2 regions of the Sutcliffiella cohnii genome follow, and region 2 is predicted to be linked to the other one. Evidence: riboswitches for the same ligand, from Rfam matches in the RefSeq annotation. Region 2 holds a riboswitch; the other holds the start of a gene.
The links. A riboswitch is a leader RNA that binds a small molecule or an ion and turns the genes downstream of it on or off. The one in region 2 is predicted to bind cyclic di-AMP.
Positions count from the first base shown of each region.

Region 1: it holds a riboswitch for cyclic di-AMP, as region 2 does, so the genes downstream of both, BC6307_RS20530 (dicarboxylate/amino acid:cation symporter) here and BC6307_RS02105 (potassium channel family protein) in region 2, are expected to answer to the same signal.

Region 1 is NZ_CP018866.1:4,093,449-4,103,775, forward strand. Features, by position in the region: gene BC6307_RS20525 (lactonase family protein) at 1-407, opposite strand, end outside; gene BC6307_RS20530 (dicarboxylate/amino acid:cation symporter) at 630-1,859, opposite strand; cyclic di-AMP (ydaO/yuaA leader) riboswitch at 1,933-2,088, opposite strand; gene BC6307_RS20535 (TraB/GumN family protein) at 2,628-3,563, opposite strand; gene BC6307_RS20540 (glycerophosphodiester phosphodiesterase family protein) at 3,977-4,957, shown strand; gene BC6307_RS20545 (CotH kinase family protein) at 5,018-7,468, opposite strand; gene BC6307_RS20550 (polyphosphate polymerase domain-containing protein) at 7,636-8,382, shown strand; gene BC6307_RS20555 (DUF4956 domain-containing protein) at 8,395-9,081, shown strand; partial or broken gene BC6307_RS20560 (IS1182 family transposase) at 9,218-10,327, opposite strand, start outside.
Region 2 is NZ_CP018866.1:449,961-460,287, forward strand. Features, by position in the region: gene BC6307_RS25270 (DUF3231 family protein) at 96-707, opposite strand; gene BC6307_RS25275 (DUF3231 family protein) at 677-1,108, opposite strand; gene BC6307_RS02075 (ArsR/SmtB family transcription factor) at 1,764-2,123, opposite strand; gene BC6307_RS02080 (SRPBCC family protein) at 2,124-2,543, opposite strand; gene BC6307_RS24690 (hypothetical protein) at 2,796-2,936, shown strand; gene BC6307_RS02085 (GGDEF domain-containing protein) at 2,952-3,887, shown strand; gene BC6307_RS02090 (hypothetical protein) at 3,904-4,194, opposite strand; gene BC6307_RS02095 (DUF421 domain-containing protein) at 4,362-4,949, shown strand; gene BC6307_RS02100 (voltage-gated chloride channel family protein) at 4,959-6,251, shown strand; partial or broken gene BC6307_RS02105 (potassium channel family protein) at 6,366-6,995, opposite strand; cyclic di-AMP (ydaO/yuaA leader) riboswitch at 7,071-7,214, opposite strand; gene BC6307_RS02110 (ABC transporter ATP-binding protein) at 7,421-8,395, shown strand; gene BC6307_RS02115 (ABC transporter permease) at 8,382-9,155, shown strand; gene BC6307_RS02120 (aldo/keto reductase) at 9,317-10,141, shown strand; gene BC6307_RS02125 (ABC transporter ATP-binding protein) at 10,291-10,327, shown strand, end outside.

The sequences.
Region 1 (10,327 bases), 1.3 Mb from region 2:
CCTTCATGCTCAATAACAGATATAGCTGGTTGAAGAGATCCATCTTCGTTTGTCACATACGATACGATTTTCGTTGTATGGTAATTCGCAGTCACTACATTGCTGTTATCGTGATTAACACTAACGTGGCAAGGTGGTGAACCTGCAGATGCCTGACTATTTAATTTTGTTAACGCACCTGTTTCACCATTAATAGAAAACGCTGTTACTCCACCATTTCCCCCTTCTTTTGCTACTGCATATAAATATTTATTGTCTTTACTTACCGTAACATATGTAGGATTATCAAGCTCTGCAGCTAGCTTTACGTCTAAAAGCTCTCTTTTTTCCGTATCCAGTACGAACTGATAAACACCTTTACTGTCTTCCTTCGTATAAGTTCCAACATAGCCAATTAATTTTGTCATTTAATAACTCCTCTAAAATTATTTTGGTCGAAGGGCTAGTTCTTTGTTCTACTAAAACATAAACAGGCAAAGTGCCTTCCCCTGTTTCCACTTTATTCTACTATAACAAATTTCGTAACATTATCATAAGAATTAGGCTATAAAATACTGGAAAAAGCAACTCTCCTAACTCATGAAAAAAGGTGGTCAAGGTACTTCCCCCTTGACCACCATTATTTATCACTATTTCGACTCGCGTTTTCGCTCTGATTCTGTAACATAAACAGCACATGCTGCATCACCAGTAATATTAACTGCAGTTCTAGTCATATCAAGAAGTCTGTCTACTCCAATAATTAAAGCAATCCCTTCAACTGGTAAGTTAACAGAGTTTAGAACCATCGCAAGCATAATTAAACCTACACCCGGAACGCCGGCAGTACCAAGGCTAGCAAGTATCGCAGTTAAAACAACCATTAATAATTGACTTAAACTTAAATCTACTCCATATACTTGTGCAATAAATACCGTTGCCACACCTTGCATAATCGCTGTTCCATCCATATTGATGGTAGCTCCTAATGGTTGAATAAAGCTACTTATATGCTTCGGAACACCTAAGTTTTTCTGAGCAGTTTCCATCGATACAGGTAATGTTGCGTTACTACTTGATGTACTAAAAGAAACAGCCATCGCTGGTGCAAAACCTTTGAAAAACTTTACTGGATTCATTTTTCCAAGTAAAGAGGCAGTTCCACCATAAACAATAACCGTATGAAGGAATAAAGCAATTAAGACCGCAATGAAGTACATTCCCATTACTTTGAAAGCTTCCCAACCTTGTTTTCCTACAGCTGAAGCAATTAAGGCGAAAGCCCCAGCAGGAGCAAGTTTCATAATGAGATTAATTAAGTACATCATGATTTCGTTTCCTTGTTCAAACAGCCTCAGGATACCTTTTGTTTTATCACCTAAAACTGCAAGGGCAAGCCCGATAAAGATGGAGAATGTAATGATTTGTAACATATTCCCACCACTCATCGCATCAATTGGGTTAGTAGGAATAATTGCTAATAATGTATCCACAACGGATGGTGCTTCCTGTGGTTCATATGTCACGTTTTCTGTATCAAATTCTGCAGTTAAACCAGGTTGCATCAATGTTCCGGTTCCTATTGCAAAAGTAAGTGCAAAAAGACTTGTTATCATAAAGTATCCAACCGTTTTTGCCCCAATCCTTCCTAACTTAGCAGGGTCACCTAGTCCGGCAACTCCTACAACAATTGAGATAAAAACTAGCGGAACAACTAACATTTTTATTAAATTAAGGAAAAGAGTCCCTAACGGATGTAATATATACGGATCAACAATCTCAAACACACTTGGTGCAAAGATATTTAAAACAAAACCTAAAATCAATCCTAAAATAAGTGCAATAATGATCCTTTTTGTTAGATTTTTACTTCCTTCCATTGCAAAACCTCCATTTAATTGAAAATAAAAAACCACGACAAGAGAAACCTTATCGTGGTTAATAAACATATAATAACGGTCTCTAAATTTGCCTACGAGGTTAGCTGTCGGATTCGGATGTAGAGAAATCACCCTACCTGACTAGTAAAACTAGTTCAGGATTCACCCCCGTGGTCGTTACCATAAATTGGTTCCCCCGTTCCTATATGGGATTAAGCTTAAATATGATGTTTTTACTACGTCAGTAGGACGTCTTCTTTTGCACACTATCATATAATAATAAATCTCAGCGAATACGTCAATAATTAGATGTTTGGAATGGACCACCAGTATACCTTTCATAAGATTATTCCCACCACTTCCAACCTACTTATTCAAACAACTCTAAGTGATAACTTGTTCCTTTAAACACACTAGAGCGTTTTAAATTTAATTTCGATAACTGTCTTGAGGCATCCACTCTGCACGCACTACCAACCAAATTCCTAAATGCGCTATTCATAATATATTTATCCACTAATAAATAATAATCGTTCAACGTATATTTGTATACTTCTTTACTTTTAGACGCTCAAGAAGGGAACAACCAAAACCCATTTCTTTGCCTTTTCATTCCCACCTCAAAGCAATTCGGAAAATGAACTCCTTTTTTTCAATTCATTATAATTTACAGCAAATTTCTCATGAACGTTTGGGTTGTAAGGGGTATTCTTTTTTCGTATTGTCTTTGCCTCTTTTGGCCTAAGTTAATAAAAAAAGGATTCGGACCTACTGCCCAAACCCACTTTTCACTTCATATCCTTTTTCTCTTAAAACATCTATAATACTATTTTCTCCAACAAGGTGAAGTGTTCCAACGACTACAAAATAAGTATCATGTTCATTAGATTGCAAGAATCCCTCTATTTTTTTGGCCATTTCTTTATCCCGGTCGTCGCTTAACGCTTTTTTGTAACGAAGGTAGTCTTCACTATCGTACTCTTCCGCAGCACGCATCGATTCAAATGTCTGTTCGTCCCCTGTCACCCAAGCATTAACTAAAGTATCTAATTCTTGGCTGTAATTGTCTTTGTTCGCTAATATGTCTTCTAGCATTTTTATTTGCGTCTCTTCTTCTAATATAGTCATAATTTCTAACTGGGATTGCAAGCTTTCTAGTGCCTCCACTACCTTCTCATCTTCAGCCGCTCGATCTAGAAAATATTGATCAATGCCATATTCAGCGGAATAACCATTTTGCTCTGCATAATAATTAGTGATTAAATCAGTAACGAAGGCAGGTTTGTACATTGCAATCATGAATTCTTCCAAACCAACAGATGATCCTATTGAGACAACTTCTTCATACACTTCTGTGGTTAGGTGATCCTTTAATGACGTACCATCTTGATAAATGGCAATAGACGTCATCGCTTGGGCAAGCTCCATTTGATTAATATTATTTATATCCACTTCAACACCTAGCACACTCGCCTTACTATATGCTTCCTCCACTTTTGGATGCATTGGATACATCTCTTCATTGCCAATATGTACAGATCCAAACAAATAAACAGTATTGTCTCCTTCACTTACTTCATAAAAAACACCTAACGACCCATCCTCAGCCAAGGCCTCCTGATCCACTTTCTCGTCATTCGAGGAACACGCTACTAAACCAACAATTAAAAATACTAGCAAAAACATCGAAAGTAATTTCTTCATTTAAACCCCCATCTTGAGACAGATTCCATGCCCCACTTTAAATTAATGTAAACCTCTTTTTTTCCTTCTACCTTATACTTATTACGTATTTCCCCTCCTAAAAGTTTCATAAAATTGGAAACGGTGTGTATCAAAAACTAGCAAAATGTTAACTAACTATGCCTGTTTGTTAAATAAATTCGACTACTTGTTAAGTAAGTTTGAGAACCTGTTAAGTAAATCGCAAAACCTGTTAAGTAAATTGATATATCAATACTAATATAACTATAACGTTAAGGAAATCGTTCAAAAAGTTAGATGTAACGACTACAAAGCATAGTAAATCGGCATTCTTCTCACTCTATCAACCTTGTATTTACTGCCTCAACGGTATATTGTTATTTATGATAATTTACGCCCATACGGAGGTGCTCATTTTGAACCTTAAAAAGTTTATAAAGAGATTTTTATTTTTCATTGTCTTATTAACATTATTCATATTCTTCAATAACAGTTCTATTTTCACAAAGGATCGCTCAGGTGACCCTATCCTTTTGGCACACCGTGGATTGGCACAAACTTTTCCATTGGAAGGGATTACCGGTGAAACATGTACTGCGGAGATCATTTACGAGCCAGAGCATGCTTATTTAGAAAATACGGTTCCGTCTATGGAAGCTGCATTTGCACATGGTGCAGACATTGTCGAGTTGGATGTTCACCCTACGAAAGATGGTGAGTTTGCCGTTTTCCACGATTGGAATTTGGAGTGTAGAACGGATGGTGAAGGGGTAACACGAGAGCACACGATGGCAGAACTAAAACAACTCGATGTTGGCTACGGTTATACTGCCGATAACGGTGAAACATACCCGTTTCGCGGAAAAGGAGTTGGCCTAATGCCGACACTCGGTGAGGTGTTAAAAACATTTCCTGACAAACAACTTTTAATCCACATTAAAAGTAACGACGCGAACGAAGGAGTACAACTAGCAAACTATCTTGCAAAATATCCAAAATTAGAAAACGTTGCAGTCTACGGTGGCGATTTACCGATTGAGAGGTTAAAAGAAGAAATGCCGCAAATGCGCGTTATGTCGAAAGAAACGTTAAAAAGCTGTCTTATTCCTTATTTAGCAGTCGGGTGGACAGGCTATATGCCAGATGCTTGTAAAAATACGCAACTTCACATACCGGAAACATACGCACGCATCTTATGGGGTTACCCACAGAAATTTTTAAATAGAATGGACGCTGTCGACACAAGGGTGATTCTCGTTGCTGGTAATGGTAATTGGTCCGAAGGTTTTGATCAAGTATCAGATTTAGAACGACTACCTAAAAATTATAACGGTGGCATTTGGACTAATCGGGTAGACGTGATTAGCCAAGTGCCCGGTATTTTTACTGAATAACCTACAACATTACAATAGGGACAGGATCTTCCAATAAAAAGACCTGTCCCTATGTTTATTTTATTCAAATACTGCCTCTAAGACTACATCCCCCGATAATTCCATCTCGAGTGTCTCGCTATTTCCATCAGCCGCTCCCTTCCAACCTACAAATGTATAGCCTTGTTTCGGTATAGCGGTAATCACAACTGGAACGCCTTGGAAGTATTGCCCTGTCCAAAGGTCTGAATTCATAACTCCAGGTGTTTCTTCATCTAGTTTAATAGAGTTGATTTGAACAGTACCTTTTGTGGAGTCCGATTTTATCTGTACGGAGACTGTCTCTCCTAAATTAAAGTGGTTCGCTAAATGTTCACGAACAAACATCGGTCTTTGTTCCGCAAAATTAATCATTTTTTCAACATTACTGTTCCATCCATCCATACTTACTGGGGCTCCCCAACGTTTAATATGGTTTTCCATTTCAGGTTCAATTCCTGTTTTCATCTTTTGAATCGTTTGAATAACCCGGTCAGGATGAAAAGTAGTATTTAAATGGTCCGCAAACTCATTTATGAATGTATGTTTAAACTGCTCATTGTTTAATAGAGAGCGAAAAAGAACGTTTGGCCACTCGTGATTATGTCTTTCATTTGTTAGACTCGTAGCCCATTCCACCGTGTTATGACTTGGTGGTACAAAGCCGAGAGTTCTATCCATATCAAACGCCATCCAGCGCCATCTGCCATCAAGACCTGGTAAACTATTAGCACCTTCACTTTTTTCGTAACGCCAGTAGCTAATATTGTTTTGTGGCCAATCCGTATTAGCATTATAAATTTGCGTAATATAATAGTTTCTGTAATTGTCGATATCCATAAGTGACTGAATGTGTTCAAAGTGATGCTGCTCAGCAAGGTTATTATTTTTTACGTATTCTATCATCAACGCATAATCTTCTTGACCTTTTTCTGACCCTTCCGAAAGTCTACCTTCACGCTCTAGTATCGTAAAGTCACCACGGTCCCCACCATAATGGGTTTCCAAATAATGCTGATCAAGGCGATCGCGAACATTATGGATGCCCCAATACTCTCCATTAATAAAAACAATCGTCGGCTTGTAATATTGAGTATCTAAATTTAAATGGTGTACAAGGCTTTGTAAGGCAGCGTCACGAAACATCGTCATACCCCAATCATTCCCTGAATTTCTTAACAAGATTCGATTGAAGTCATTTATCGGTTTTTCATCAAAAAATTGATAGGAAAAACGACTCGTGCCGTAATCACTTCTTGTATACAATCGAAGCGACTTTTGTGGAAAACGCCTCGTAAAGTTTCCATGAATTCGAACCCCCGCATCTTGAGCAAAAGCTAAATCCCCATTTGATTCGTAGTATTCAATATGAATTGGTCGTTCCCACTCATCTCCTCGTTGATAGTAATTTCCAGTAGCATCACGATTTTCACTACTAGATTCATAATGAACTCCAGGTACATATATACCTGTTTCCTCATCAAATAAATGGTCTGCATCTGTTACGAGAGAAATAACTGGAAGTGTGTATTGTGGTTGAATGAAGTAGGATCGAGTGATAATTCCACTCGTCATTTCTTCAGTTTCAAAGTATGCACGAATTACCATTCCACTTTTTGAAGGCTGTGGTTCCTTCCAATCTCGAGCTTCTACGATGAAGTTTGTTGGAATAGCTGATAAAGGATTATCCGTTCTTTCTTCAATAGTTATCGGTCCTTCGTATGTATATGTGCTCTCTACATTATTAATAGGATCCGGTTCTGAACCGTCCAACGTGTAGTATATGACTGCTTCTTCTATCGGACTTGTAATTTCTAAATGAAACGAAGACTCATAAAACCCTCCTGCATGGGAAAAAATCGGTTGCAGAAGGGATGCATCTGAATAATTATTTGGATTAACATCAGTCTGTAAGATTTCATCAAAGTAAGGCAAAACTGGAGAAAAGTCCGTAATCGGATTCCCTTCTAAATAAAGACGATCGCGCAAGTTTTCTAAGTTTGATAGTGGCTCGATATTAGTAATCAAGTTGTTCCTTGCATTTAAATCTCGGAGTTGCGCTAGATTTTTTAATACATCGATATCTTGAATATTATTGTCACGAATATTTAATTGTCGTAAGCTTGTTAGCTCGGCTAACGCATCAATGTTGCTTATTTTATTACCACGTAAGTTCAACTCATGCAAGTTCGTTAAGCTGCTAAGCTGTGAAATATCTTGAATATTATTATCACGCAAATCAAGGGAAACTAGAGAAGTAAGGTGCTCAATGCCATCTAAGCTTTCAATCTCGCTATCACGTAAAATAAGCTCTTGAATTCCTGCTAGTTGGTCCGCACGTATTTCTCCTTTTTCGTAGTTAATAGCAATTCGAATTGCTGCTTCCAAATTTTTATCCGCAATAATCGGTCCAGATGCAAGCGCATACGAAACAATCCACGCAATCAGGCAAATTGGAAATAAAAGTAGTAGTAAGTACTTTGATTTTTTCATTATCTATCCTCCGAAGGCTCTATTCCTTTTATCCAACATTTACAATCTCTTAAAAAAACTATATAATTAGTGGCAAAATGTAACATTATTAACAATAATAATACAATTTTTACGAAAAATTAACAATCTATTATGTTAGAAATTAAAAAATTCCGAGGGTGATGCAATTGGCAGGTGAAATTTTTAGCCGGTATGAACTGAAATATTTAATTCCGTTTCATCTATATGAAGAGCTCTCACAGATTTTACAAACACGGATGGTTTACGACAAGTACGGGGACTCGGAAGGAAAATACAATATTATTAGTCTCTATTTCGATTCCGCTGATAAAAAAATATACTATGAAACTCGCAACAAAAGGAAATATCGACAAAAACTACGACTTCGTATTTACAACAAGGCTACTTTGGAAGATAACGCTTTTTTTGAAGTTAAAAAGAAGTATAAAAATCGTGTGAACAAGCGCCGGACGAGTATTAAGCTTGAGCATGCTTATCAATATATCGACAATTTGTTAGGAAAACACGACGATATCTCCGTTTCCAATCAGCAAATTTTTAGTGAAATTGATTCGTTCCGCAATCTATATAACTTAGTGCCTGAAAATATCGTAAGCTACGACCGACAGGCTTTCGTTGGGGTTGATGATCCAGATTTACGCGTGACGTTTGATTATAATTTACGCTGCCGGAAAGATGATTTGCATATTGAACACGGCCCACATGGAACCCACTTCGTAGACCCAAATATGGTTGTACTAGAGGTTAAGGTTGATTATAGTGTACCGCTATGGCTCTCCCGCCTTCTAAGTGAACTCGGTTGTCGGAAAGGTAGCGTGTCTAAATTTTGCACGAGTGTTGATTTGTTAGAGGAAGAAGATGTTGAAATAATGATGCACACATTAGAGAGATAAGGGGTATAAAGGATGGATAGTTTACTAGAAATATTACGTCAGCACGACACGACGACAAGAATGACCATCATTGATGGATTCCTAGCTGTTTTCTTAAGTTTTATTTTAGCGTTAATCATTACGAAAGTTTATAAGCTTACGTACAAAGGGCCGCGATATTCACAGTCGTTTGTCCATACGGTCATCATTATGGGTGTTGTCGTTTCGCTAATTATGATTGTTATCGGTAATAACGTTGCAGTAGCATTCGGGTTAGTTGGAGCATTTTCAATAATTCGTTTCCGTAGTGCAATGAGTGATCCGAAAGATATCGCCTTCATCTTTTTCGCGATGGCTGCCGGAATTGCTTGTGGTCTCGGTTTTTATTTATTAGCAATCATTTTTACGATTACGCTTAGCTTATTAATTTATGCTTTATACATATTTAATTACGGGAACCGCGAAGGAGCACCTCGTACGATGAAAATTACCGTACCAGAAAACTTACAATACGACGGACTCTTTGATGATGTTTTTGCAAAATACACAACATACCAGTCATTAACGCGCGTCCAAACGACAAACCTCGGTACGATGATTCAATTAGAATATGAAGTACTAATGAAAGACGGCGTCAAAGACAAAGACATCATCGACGCAGTCCGCGAACGCAACTCCAACCTCAACGTCATGATCAACTACACCGACGTCAACTACTAAAGTGGACAGAGGGACAGGTCCGAAATCACTGAAAAAGTCCCTTTTTTTGAAACGGAAAAAAAATAAGGACAACTTTTACCTCTCAATAAGGAAAATGTTGTCCTATTTTGATGCTAACCAGCGTTTTTTACCCTGTTTTGGAGGATAGGATCTTTCCTATCCTCTTTATATTAACTGCTAATGCAGTTAATTTTGCTTGTGTAGACATGCTTTTGAGACCGTACCCCCTGGCACGATCTAGCCCGTGAAAGCATTTCATTTCGCCGTTTTTCCATTCTTGGCATGCTCTCTTTTTATACTTTTTTTTAAACTCTGGTTGTTTTTGTTGTTGGCTATATTCATAGAATTCTGGTGTGTTGATTCCAACTTCTAAGATTTTTCCAACATTTTTTCCTTTAATACAATCTGTCCTGATTGGACAGGCTTTACATTTTTCTCTATCAAAGTAATATTTGTACGATTGTCTGTTTTTGGTGTTCTTATAATATTTTTTTATAGTCGTATTTCCCTGTTCGCAACTCCATTGATCAGCGTCTTTGTTATAACTAAATAACTCTTCATTAATTCTATAAGCCATTTCACTTACAGGTATGTAGGCAGCTGCTTTTATTTCTTTTAATTTGTCCAAAATTACTTTTTTGAAATATGCCTTATCTCCATATAGTTCTTCAACCGAAATACCAGACTTTATAGTGAGTTGTAATAGCTCGTCAAAAAAACTACCGTCCACGTATGCCCCATTGCCTACCCTTACGGAAGTAATAATTCTATCTTCTGTTGTAATCATAAATTCTGTTTTATATCCAAAGAAGTTGGAAGTTTTACTTTTGTGCCCAACTCTTGCTTCTTGGTCAACAATAGAACGTACACCTTTTTGGGCTAAAAACTTTGGGTCGGATAGTATTTCTTTCGCATTTTCAATCACTGCTTTTGTCTTAGGTGTAGTTTCTACGTCTACGTTTTCTGTTACTGTGGTGATAGTTTCTTCAACATAGGCTTTCATTGTTTCTTTCGCAACTTTAGGGTCTTCAATTTCTTTATAATCCGGGATTTCTTGATTGATATCACTTGGAATTTTTTCTACTTCCTCTTTTAATGTTTTAAACATCTTACTAACTAATCTTTTCATCACCCGTTCGGGTGTAGCTTTGAACGTGTTAGCTTCTGTATGAGTGGTATCAATACTTACAGAACTACCTTTGATAATTCCTTTATCGACGCATTGTTTAACAAATAGGGCTATAAT
Region 2 (10,327 bases):
AAATACGAAATTTCATGATAGTTATCCAAGGATTCTGATAACTTCCCACAAGCTTTTCCACAGAATAATGAAAAAAGGCTGTTATCCACAGCCTACTACTTTTTCTTTATGAGCTTTTGACGGTCATCAGCAAGAGGCGGTTGCTCCAGCCAACCATGTTTGATTAGCAATTCGGCTCCATCTTCGGCATATAAACCAACTTGTCCCATGAGACGAGTATACTCCACGGAAAGATCTCTTCTTTGTGAAACAGATGCCCCTGCTCCGAAATAGCCAATAGCAGCAGCAACTAAAATAACAATATGATTTAACATCAGCTTGTCTGAGTATGGAGGAGTAGTGGAGCTTGTTATTTCTGATACCCATGAAGAAGGAGATGCTAAATCATCCTTTGAAAGGATTGAGCTTAAAATACTAAATTGCTTTTCACACAATTCTTTTCCTTTAAGGAAATATTTTTGTACATCTTTCGACTGACATACTTGTGCAAAACCAATTTCTAAAACAACTTTTATAATTACTTTTACCATATTGTAGCTTAAACCACTTATTTCGACGACACTTAATGGGCGATGATGGCCAAACCATCCAGTTAAATAGTTTTGACTGTCAATGAAATCTATTTCGGAAGGTGGATTTACTCGTGGTGGCTTTCGATAAATACCTTTTGCTAACATTACATCAACAACTCGTCTATATAACTCCATCGTTTCCTTATTACATTGCACAAATAAAAAATTTGGTCAGCACGTGTTGAAGTAGCAACAGCTCCTGCGTAACCTGTTAAACCTAGTAATGTCATTACGTGCATATACACCATCATAAACGTATCGGTAAATAGAGCTGGAGCTTCTAAATTAACATCTTCCTCCACCGTAAAACCTTTAGGTATGGGGATATTCTCTTGTTCAAAAAAATGCGTAATTTTTTCAATATGGTCTTCTGCGATACGAAGTGCAAACTCGAGTACTTCTTTCATATCCTTATCTTTGGCCACCTTGACGGAATGGGTAAGAAAACATACCGACATCGAATCATTAATATATTGAGTCCACAAATTTGCCATTTCAGCAGAAGTAAGTTCGACATTGTGATTATAGCGTTTCATGTAACATCCCCCAAATTTAGTTTAAACGATGTTTTCCCATTAGTTTTTATAGAGGTTATTATTTGAGGTATTCTTTCTTTTATTCTACAAAATTTACAGATTAAAAAAGTTATGGCTGAGGACGCTTCGTGGAACGCAGGGTGGCAATCGCAAATAAAAAGTGATTACGGCAAATAAAGAGGAAGTTACCGCAAATAAAAAGTGATTACTGCAAATAAGAGGGAGTTAGCGCAAAAAAAAAGTGATTACCGCAAATAAGAGGGAGTTACCGCAAATAAAGAGGAAGTTATCGCAAATAAAAAGTGATTACCGCAAATAAAGAGGAAGTTATCGCAAATAAAAAGTGATTACCGCAAATAAGAGGGAGTTATCGCAAATAAAAAGTGATTACCGCAAATAAGAGGGAGTTAGCGCAAATAAAAAGTGATTACCGCAAATAAGAGGAAGTTATCGCAAATAAGAGGGAGTTACCGCAAATAAAAAGTGATTACCGCAAATAAAGAGGAAGTTATCGCAAATAAAAAGTGATTACCGCAAATAAAGAGGAAGTTATATCGCAAAATAAACCAATTTAATCAAGAATCCGTAGCAGTTATTTTCAAAACAATTAAAAAAACAAGTGGAAAAAATGATTTGATTTCCCCACTTGCTTCATTCACTTCTTTTGCTCCTTTAATAAGGACAATGGTTCATTTTCTGTATCTTCATTCTCGACTAGATGCTGTAGAATGGACATTTTATTATCCCAAAATTGCTCGAAAAAGCTGAGCCATTCATTCACTTCCGTTAAAGTTTCTGGCTGTAGTGTATATCGTTTTTCCCTGCCAACTTTTCTGCTCGTTACTAAGCTAGCTTCGGAAAGGATGTGCAGATGCTTGACGACAGCAGTTCGACTTATTGGAAAATGCGATGTAATTTCAGAAATAGGAAGTTCATTGTAAGCTAGTAAACGCAATACGTCTCTCCTAGTTGGATCAGCAATTGCTTGAAATACATCGTGCTTAGCAGCAGCCACTTATCCTTCGACTACCTTTCTTAACTTAGCATGTACGATATCTTCCCATCCATTATTCATGCGATTGCGAATGACGGCACTATCTTCATTAGGCTTCGTAATAACTGTATCAGCTGTTTTCCAGCCACTATGTATTAAGGTGAATTCCGTTTTTTCTTCGACTTCTTTTAATAGAAATGTAACAATCCAGCCATCCGTATCCCAAGAGAAAGAAATTTTATTTGGCTCCTCCACTTCTATCACTTTACAAGGGGATGGTCCGAATGGAGATTGAATATGAAATACATGTCCGACTCTAGGCTCAAAATCATTTGGCATAAACCAAGTACTGATTCCTTCTGCAGAAGAGACTTTTTCCCAAACTTTTTGAATAGGGGCATCAAAAATTGCTGTTTTCACGATATCTTGGATTTTTTGCATGTTTTACAAACTCCTTTAACTTTAAAGTAACACCATTAAGTGTTATTTGTTATCATATAACACCAATAGGTTTCACGTCAAACTCTCTTGAAATTTAGAACAGTTACGTGTAGTATATTGCTTCAAAAATTACAATATTGTACTATTTACGACATTTTTTTCATTTTATTTACAATTTAAAATGGATGTGGAAGATTTAGCGTACTACTATATATGGTACAAATTACCTATGTTTAATAGGATGTGAATAATATGCATGAAGCAGTACAATCTGTGTTATCCAATATAGCAATTATTTTCATAATGCATTTACTAATAAATTTAGTTATTGTAAATAGGAAAGCATTTCTTAACAAAATATTATTTTCTATTGCATTAATACTAATTACGTAAATTGCTGTTATTATTTTGTTTTATTTACCAATCGTTTACGGAGATTTTCAATTTGATATGCGGTTTATACCACTCGTTTTTTTAGCATATAAATGGGGATGGAAGCATGCAATTCCGGCGCTCGTCATCGTAAGTTTATGGCGATTAGGTATAGGAGGACAAGGAGCGGTTCCTGGAGTTATTTTTGGAATGATGTTTCCTACTTTAATTTCTCTGTTTATGAAATGGCTCAAGCAAACAGAATTAAAGTCTCTAACACTACTAATAATTATTACGTTGTCTTGGCTTGCATCAGACTTACCAATTATCTTTTTTGTTCCTAACGGTTTACAAGTTTTCGCAGAAATGTCTATTTATCGATTGATGACGTTTCTTACAACGGCTTTCGCGTTACACTTTTTTATCGTAAATGCAGAAAAGGAGCTTTATTTAAGAGATAGGCTTACGTTCTATGCAGAACATGATCCGTTAACTGGATTAAATAACATTCGACATTTTGAGGAGAAAGTAAAGACGTACAAGACGAAACAAAATAAAAATCGGTACATTATTATGTTAGATATTGATCATTTTAAGTCTGTTAATGATGAATATGGTCATTTAAGTGGCGATATGATTTTAAAAGGCTTTGCCGATATTATGTTGAAAAAAGTTTCCTCCTATTACAAAGATGACGTATTCGCCGGAAGATATGGAGGGGAGGAATTTATTATTTTCTTTGCAACAGATTCTAAAGAGGAACTCATGTATTTTGCAGAATCGTTTCGCCAAGAAATTGAAAATACAGAGTTTATAACAGAAAGTAAGGCGATTAAGAAAATAACGGTCTCATTAGGCATTTCCAAGTTTACTGAATCGAAAAGCTTATACGATATCATTTCTGAAGCGGATGAAGCGCTGTATAAATCGAAAAGAAATGGTAGAAATCAAGTTCAATATTACGCAAATTAAAAAAGAGATTGGGGGATTAAACTCTCCCAATCTCTTTTCCGTTAATGATGATGATAATTTCGTTTAACTCTTCTTTTAGCTCTTCTTGTGTTACTTTTATTTTTAGTTTATAGAAAATATACACTGTAAGATAAAAGATGATTCCAATTCCAATCATAAGTAAACGAATTTGAAGAAGTATTAACGGGGAATAGAAACTACTGAGCATGAATGTGAAAAGCATACAAGAGGCTAGCACAATGGACCCAATAAGATAGAACCAATACTCGTTCTTCGTTAACGGATAGTCCTTGTTTTGTATACTCATGAAGCACTCTCCTTTAAAGAATAGTAACCTTGTATAAACGTATGAAATGTACATTTGAAAAAGAACTTACGGGCATGGACCGATTTTCTCTTAGAATTCAAATATTCTTTTTCATATAAGCCATACTAAAAAAATAGAAAAGCTACATACGGAAGGAAGAGCTTATTTTGGATTTGCACTTTATTTGGAAATCATTTGTTATTGTTTTTGGCGGCATTTTAATTTTACGTTTAGCTGGTAGAAAGTCGATTTCACAATTAACTGTCGCACAAACAGTTTTAATGGTAGCTGTTGGGTCACTAATTATACAGCCAGTAGGTGATAGAAGTATATGGATTACGATGTTGATTACTTTATTACTAGTCCTTTTTTTAATTGTGGTGGAATATATCGTATTGAAGTCTGACAAACTAGAAACATTTTTTTACGGGAAATCCATTATAGTCGTTGAAAATGGAACCATTATTGATAAAAACTTAGCGAAGATTCGGTTAACTGTTGACATGTTAGAGGTTAGATTGCGGCAGCAAGGAGTGCAAAACATCAGCGACTTGCAATGGGCAACGATTGAATCAAATGGTCAAATTGGCTATTTGTTAAAGCCTGAAAAACAGTATGCAACGAAAGAAGATATTCAAAAGTTACTAGCTCTTTTCCAAGCAAACGAACAAAATATCACGAATAGCACTAATAATCTTTTTACGGAAGTGAAGAACAAAATACATAAAGAAGAACCCCCAACACATTTAAAATGAGGGATTCAAATGAATATAGCTTATAGAACTTTAATGGCTACATTAATTAAATGGATATTTTTCGGAACAATAATCGGCATTATCATTGGTTCCACAACAGCGCTTCTGTTAACGACCAATGATATGTTAGGAGAGACTCGAGAGAACAACTCATGGCTAATCTTTTTTCTTCCTCTAGGTGGGATTGTAATTGGCTTTATGTATATGAATTTTGGAAAAAGTTTTGGCAATGATTCTGCAAAAGGAAACAATTTAGTAATTGAAGGTGTGCATGGGAAAGCGAAAGTTCTTAAAAGGATGGGGCCGCTTGTTTACATAGGAACGTTTATAACTGTCCTATTAGGAGGATCGACAGGACGTGAAGGGGCAGCTATTCAAATGGGTGGAAGTGTTTCTCAAGCAGTAAACCAGTTTTTTAAAGTTTCCATTCTTGATAAAAAAATTTTGATCATGAGCGGTATTAGTGCTGGCTTTGGAGCAGCGTTTGGGACACCGATAACAGGCGCTGTGTTCGGTATGGAAATGGTAGCGTTAGGTAAAATGAAGTATAAAGTGTTAGTGCCTTGTTTAGTAGCTAGCTTTGTCGGTCACTATGTTACAGAAAAGGGCTGGGGAGTAGAACACGAAACGTTTATTATAAAAACGGTACCAGAATCGTCTTTTGCAACATATGGAAAAGTAATAGTAGTAGCCATTATTTTTAGTTTATTAAGTGTTTTGTATAGTCAATTACGGCACGGAATTCAAAGGATTTCCGAAAAATATACGAAGAAGAATCATATGGTAAGGGCGTTCGTTGGTGGAGTACTCATTGTCATTTTATTTTTAATAATCGGTTCACAAGATTATAATGGCCGAGGCTTGGATATGTTAGAGCAGTCGTTTAAAGAGGATGTACCACCATTTGCCTTTATAGCAAAATTAATTTTCACTGCCATTACGATGGGGACAGGCTTTGTAGGTGGAGAAGCCATTCCTCTATTTTTCATGGGAGCTACGTTAGGGAATACGTTATCGGAATTTATCCATTTACCATTGTCGTTTCTTGCGGGGTTAGGGATGATTGCTACCTTTTGTGGTGGAGCGAATACACCAATTGCAGCATTCCTATTAGCTGTTGAAATGTTTGACGGGAAGGGAATAGAATTTTTCTTCGTTGCATGTCTTGTAAGTTATATATTCTCTGGGCATCATGGCTTATGGCCATCGCAAAAAATCTTTGAACCGAAAAGTAGGCTATACAATATTGAAGACGGTCTATCGATTGAGGATGTGGAGAAAAAGAAACGACATAAAAAATGAAATAAAAGAAGGGCGCAAAAGAACCGGGGGTATCGCAAATAAAAGTGTGATTACCGCAAATAAGCCCGGTGTTATCGCAAATAAAAGGTAATTACCGCAAATAAAAACATTATTCTAAACCCCAACCTCTTCAAACCGTTGAATATCTTCGTTTCTACCGATCATAATTAAAAGGTCACCTTCTTTAATGATCTCTTCAGCAGATGGAGCTACAATAATATCACCGTCACGTTGAATTCCGATTAAATTACAACCGTATTTCGCCCGAAGATCTAGTTCAATGATACTTTTATTGTTTACTTTTTTTGATGCATGAATTTCTACAATACTATGATTATCCGATAGTTCAATGTAATCAAATATTTTATCAGACACGACGTGATGAGCGATTCTTCGTGCCATATCTTTTTCTGGTTGAATTACACGGTCTACTCCAATTTGCTCGAGCACTTTTTTATGGTACTTATTAATCGCTTTAACCCAAACTTGTTTTACACCCATTTCTTTTAAAATCAAACTAGTTAGCACACTTGATTCAATGTCTTCTCCCATCGAAACAATAGCGTGGTCAAAGTTACGAAGCCCTAAAGATTTTAATGTTTTCATCCGTTGCATTTGCTTGTACGGAATGGGTAGCAAATTCACTAATTCTACTTACGTTTTCTTCATCCTTATCAATCGCCAGCACTTCTACGCCAAGTGACCAAAACGACCTAGACCGATAACAGCAAATTGCTTTTTCATTTGTTTTACCTCACTTTGACATAAAAAGACCATTCCTTGGCAGATCCGCAGAATGGTCTCTCATAATTTAGTAGACCCTTCTCTCAATTTGTTTACGAGGTTAGCTGTCGGATTAGAGGATGAGAGTCCTCTTCGTTCATAACGATACACCCCTAGAAACGAATAAACGTTTCGATTTGGTTCCCCCGCTCTTACAATAAGATTCAACATAAGGTTTTTGAAAAAAAGATAATTTAATTTGTTAATAAATGTACTCTTCAAAAACGGCACCGTCAATAGAAAATTGTAAATTTTTTAAAGCAAATAATAATCATTAACTATTCTTTCCATCTAGAGACGGAGTTAATATACAACCGGAGAGAGTTTTTTAAAAGGTTTTTTAAGAATACAATGAATATATAGACAATTACATTAGAGGTGATGGAGTGGAAAAAATAATTGAAGTTCGCGGGGTTAGTAAGCAGTATACGAAACGAAAAACGAAAGAAATAGTAACAGCGGTTAATAATGTTTCATTTGATGTTCATCGTGGGGAAGTACTAGGATTGTTAGGACCGAATGGTGCAGGAAAAACATCGACGATTAAGATGATATGTGGATTGCTACAGGCGGATGCGGGATCTATTCATATTAATGGATTAGATATAAATAAAAAAAGATTAAAAGCGTTACGCCATATTAGTGCAGTACTAGAAGGAAACCGAAACTTATACTGGCGTTTAACGGTTAAAGAGAATTTAGAATATTTTGCAGGTAATAGAGGTCGGTCACGGAAAGAAGTGATAGAAGAGGTAGACAAATTATTAGAGCAGTTCCACTTAAAAGAGAAGGAAAATGAACTAGTACAAGGATTATCACGTGGAATGCAGCAAAAACTTGCGATTGCCGTTTCGTTATTAGCGAATACGGAAGTAATTTTATTAGATGAGCCTACATTAGGATTAGATGTTGAAATTAGTTACGAGCTGCGCGAAATATTAAAGCAAATTGTTAAAGAAGAAAACCGAACGATTATTATAAGCTCGCACGATATGCCGGTAGTTCAAGAATTATGTGATCGAACGATTATTATTAATAAAGGTACAGTCGTTGTGGATGAAAAAGTGGAGAACTTGCTTAACTTGTTTCAAACGAAAGCATATTCTATTAAACTAGGTGAACGTCTTAATAGTAGGCAAAAAGAAGAGTTGTTACTGACTTTTCCATTAAGCACCTACACTGAAAACAGTCTTCAAGCGATTGTAGATGTAAATTTAGAGCGAAGTGAAGATATTTATAAACTGTTCGACATTTTTAAGATGGAAGCAACACTTGTCGAAAGCATTGACCGGACAACGATAGATTTCGAACAAGTATTTTTGCAAATCGTGAAGGGGGAGAAGCAATATGCAATTGTATAATGTACTTACCTCCAATGTGAAAAAAGAATATATCGAGTTGAAGCGGTATTTGCCGAATACAATAGCCCTATTATTAACATTTTACATTATTTTTCTAGGTGCATTTTTTGGTGTCATGTTTGTAGGAGATCCAGCATCTTTTGAATCAAATGTTCAATATTCTATCGTTAGTATTGTTTTTTGGGGCTTAACGATGACGACGATGAATTTTATCGGATACGCCATTATTACCGAGGCGATGAGAGGTACACTTGAACAGCTATATATGTCTCCGATGGGTGTTTGGAGGATTATGCTCACGAGAATGATTGGGCAATTCGTGTTGCAATCGTTCATTATGATTATCTTATTGTTTGCGGCAATGTTAACATCTGGACAATGGTTAAATTTAAATCCACTAACAACGATACCGATTATTTTCATTACGATGATTAGTATGTTTGGCGTAAGTTTTATGATTGCAGGCCTAGCAATTATTGTGAAACAAATTCAAGCGTTCCTACAAATCTTTCAATTTGTTTTAATGGCTCTCGTATTTGTTCCATTATCTGTAGCACCATATTTAGCATTCGCTCCATTCGTCAAAGGGGTAGATATGGTACGAACAGTCATGTTAGAAAATAGAGGGTTAACGGAATTTTTATGGACGGATTATGCAGTCTTAATCGCAAATTCTTTAGTTTACTTCATTGTCGGCCTCATCGTGTTTCATCGTTGTGAAAGAATAGCGATGAAAAAAGGATTACTTGGGCAGTATTAACGAATTTTGAGTTCGCCACCTGAATCCAATTTTTTCAATCGGGTATCATTTTCATTCGGCATCCGAACTTTTTTATGGTAAAATATTTTAGTATTTCGTTCTCTTTCCATTTTGTATAGAGAATGAAAACGAATAGTAGATAATTTAAGGAGGATTCGGAGATGAATTATGTTACATTAAACAACGGTTTGAAAATGCCTCAGCTTGGATTCGGTGTATGGCAAGTAGCGGATGACGAAGCGACTGCTGCTGTTAAAAAAGCGATTGAAGTAGGGTATCGATCAATTGATACAGCTATGATTTATAAAAATGAAGTAGGCGTTGGGAAAGCGATAAAAGAATCTTCCGTACCTCGTGAAGAGTTATTTATTACAACAAAAGTATGGAATAGTGATCAAGGGTATGAAAATACGCTACGTGCTTTTGATGAAAGCTTAGAAAGGTTAGGTCTTGATTATGTAGATTTATACTTAATCCATTGGCCAACACCACAATTTGATCAGTACGTTGATACATATAAAGCGTTAGAGAAGCTTTACCATGATGGTCGCGTGAAAGCAATTGGAGTATGTAACTTTGAAATTGAACATTTAGAGCGTCTTTTAAACGAATGTGAAGTAACTCCAGTTTTAAATCAAATTGAGTGTCATCCATACCTTTCACAAAATGAATTAAAAGAATTCTGTGAGAAACATAATATTTTTGTAGAAGCATGGAGTCCACTAGAGCAAGGTGGAGAAGTGTTAAAAGATGAAGTCGTTCAGCAAATTGCCGAAGCACATCAAAAGTCTCCTGCACAAGTAGTGTTACGTTGGCACTTACAAAATAACACGATCGTTATTCCTAAATCAGTAACACCTTCTCGAATCGAAGAAAACTTTAACGTGTTTGACTTTGAACTTTCTTTAGATGAGATGAAAAAAATAAATGCAATAAATAAAGATAGACGTAGAGGGAAACATCCGAACGAAATGAATGTTCGATAAAAAGTAGTAAAAAGGGTCAGAAACTGTTCTGACCCTTTTAATATTTTATAAAATGAGTGATTACTCACTTTACACACAACAAGAAAACGTTTATGATGAAAATAATGAGTGATTACTCACTTTCATATGAAAAGTCAGAGGTGAATAGGATGAGTACGGAAGAAAGTGTTGTGCAAATTGAAAATG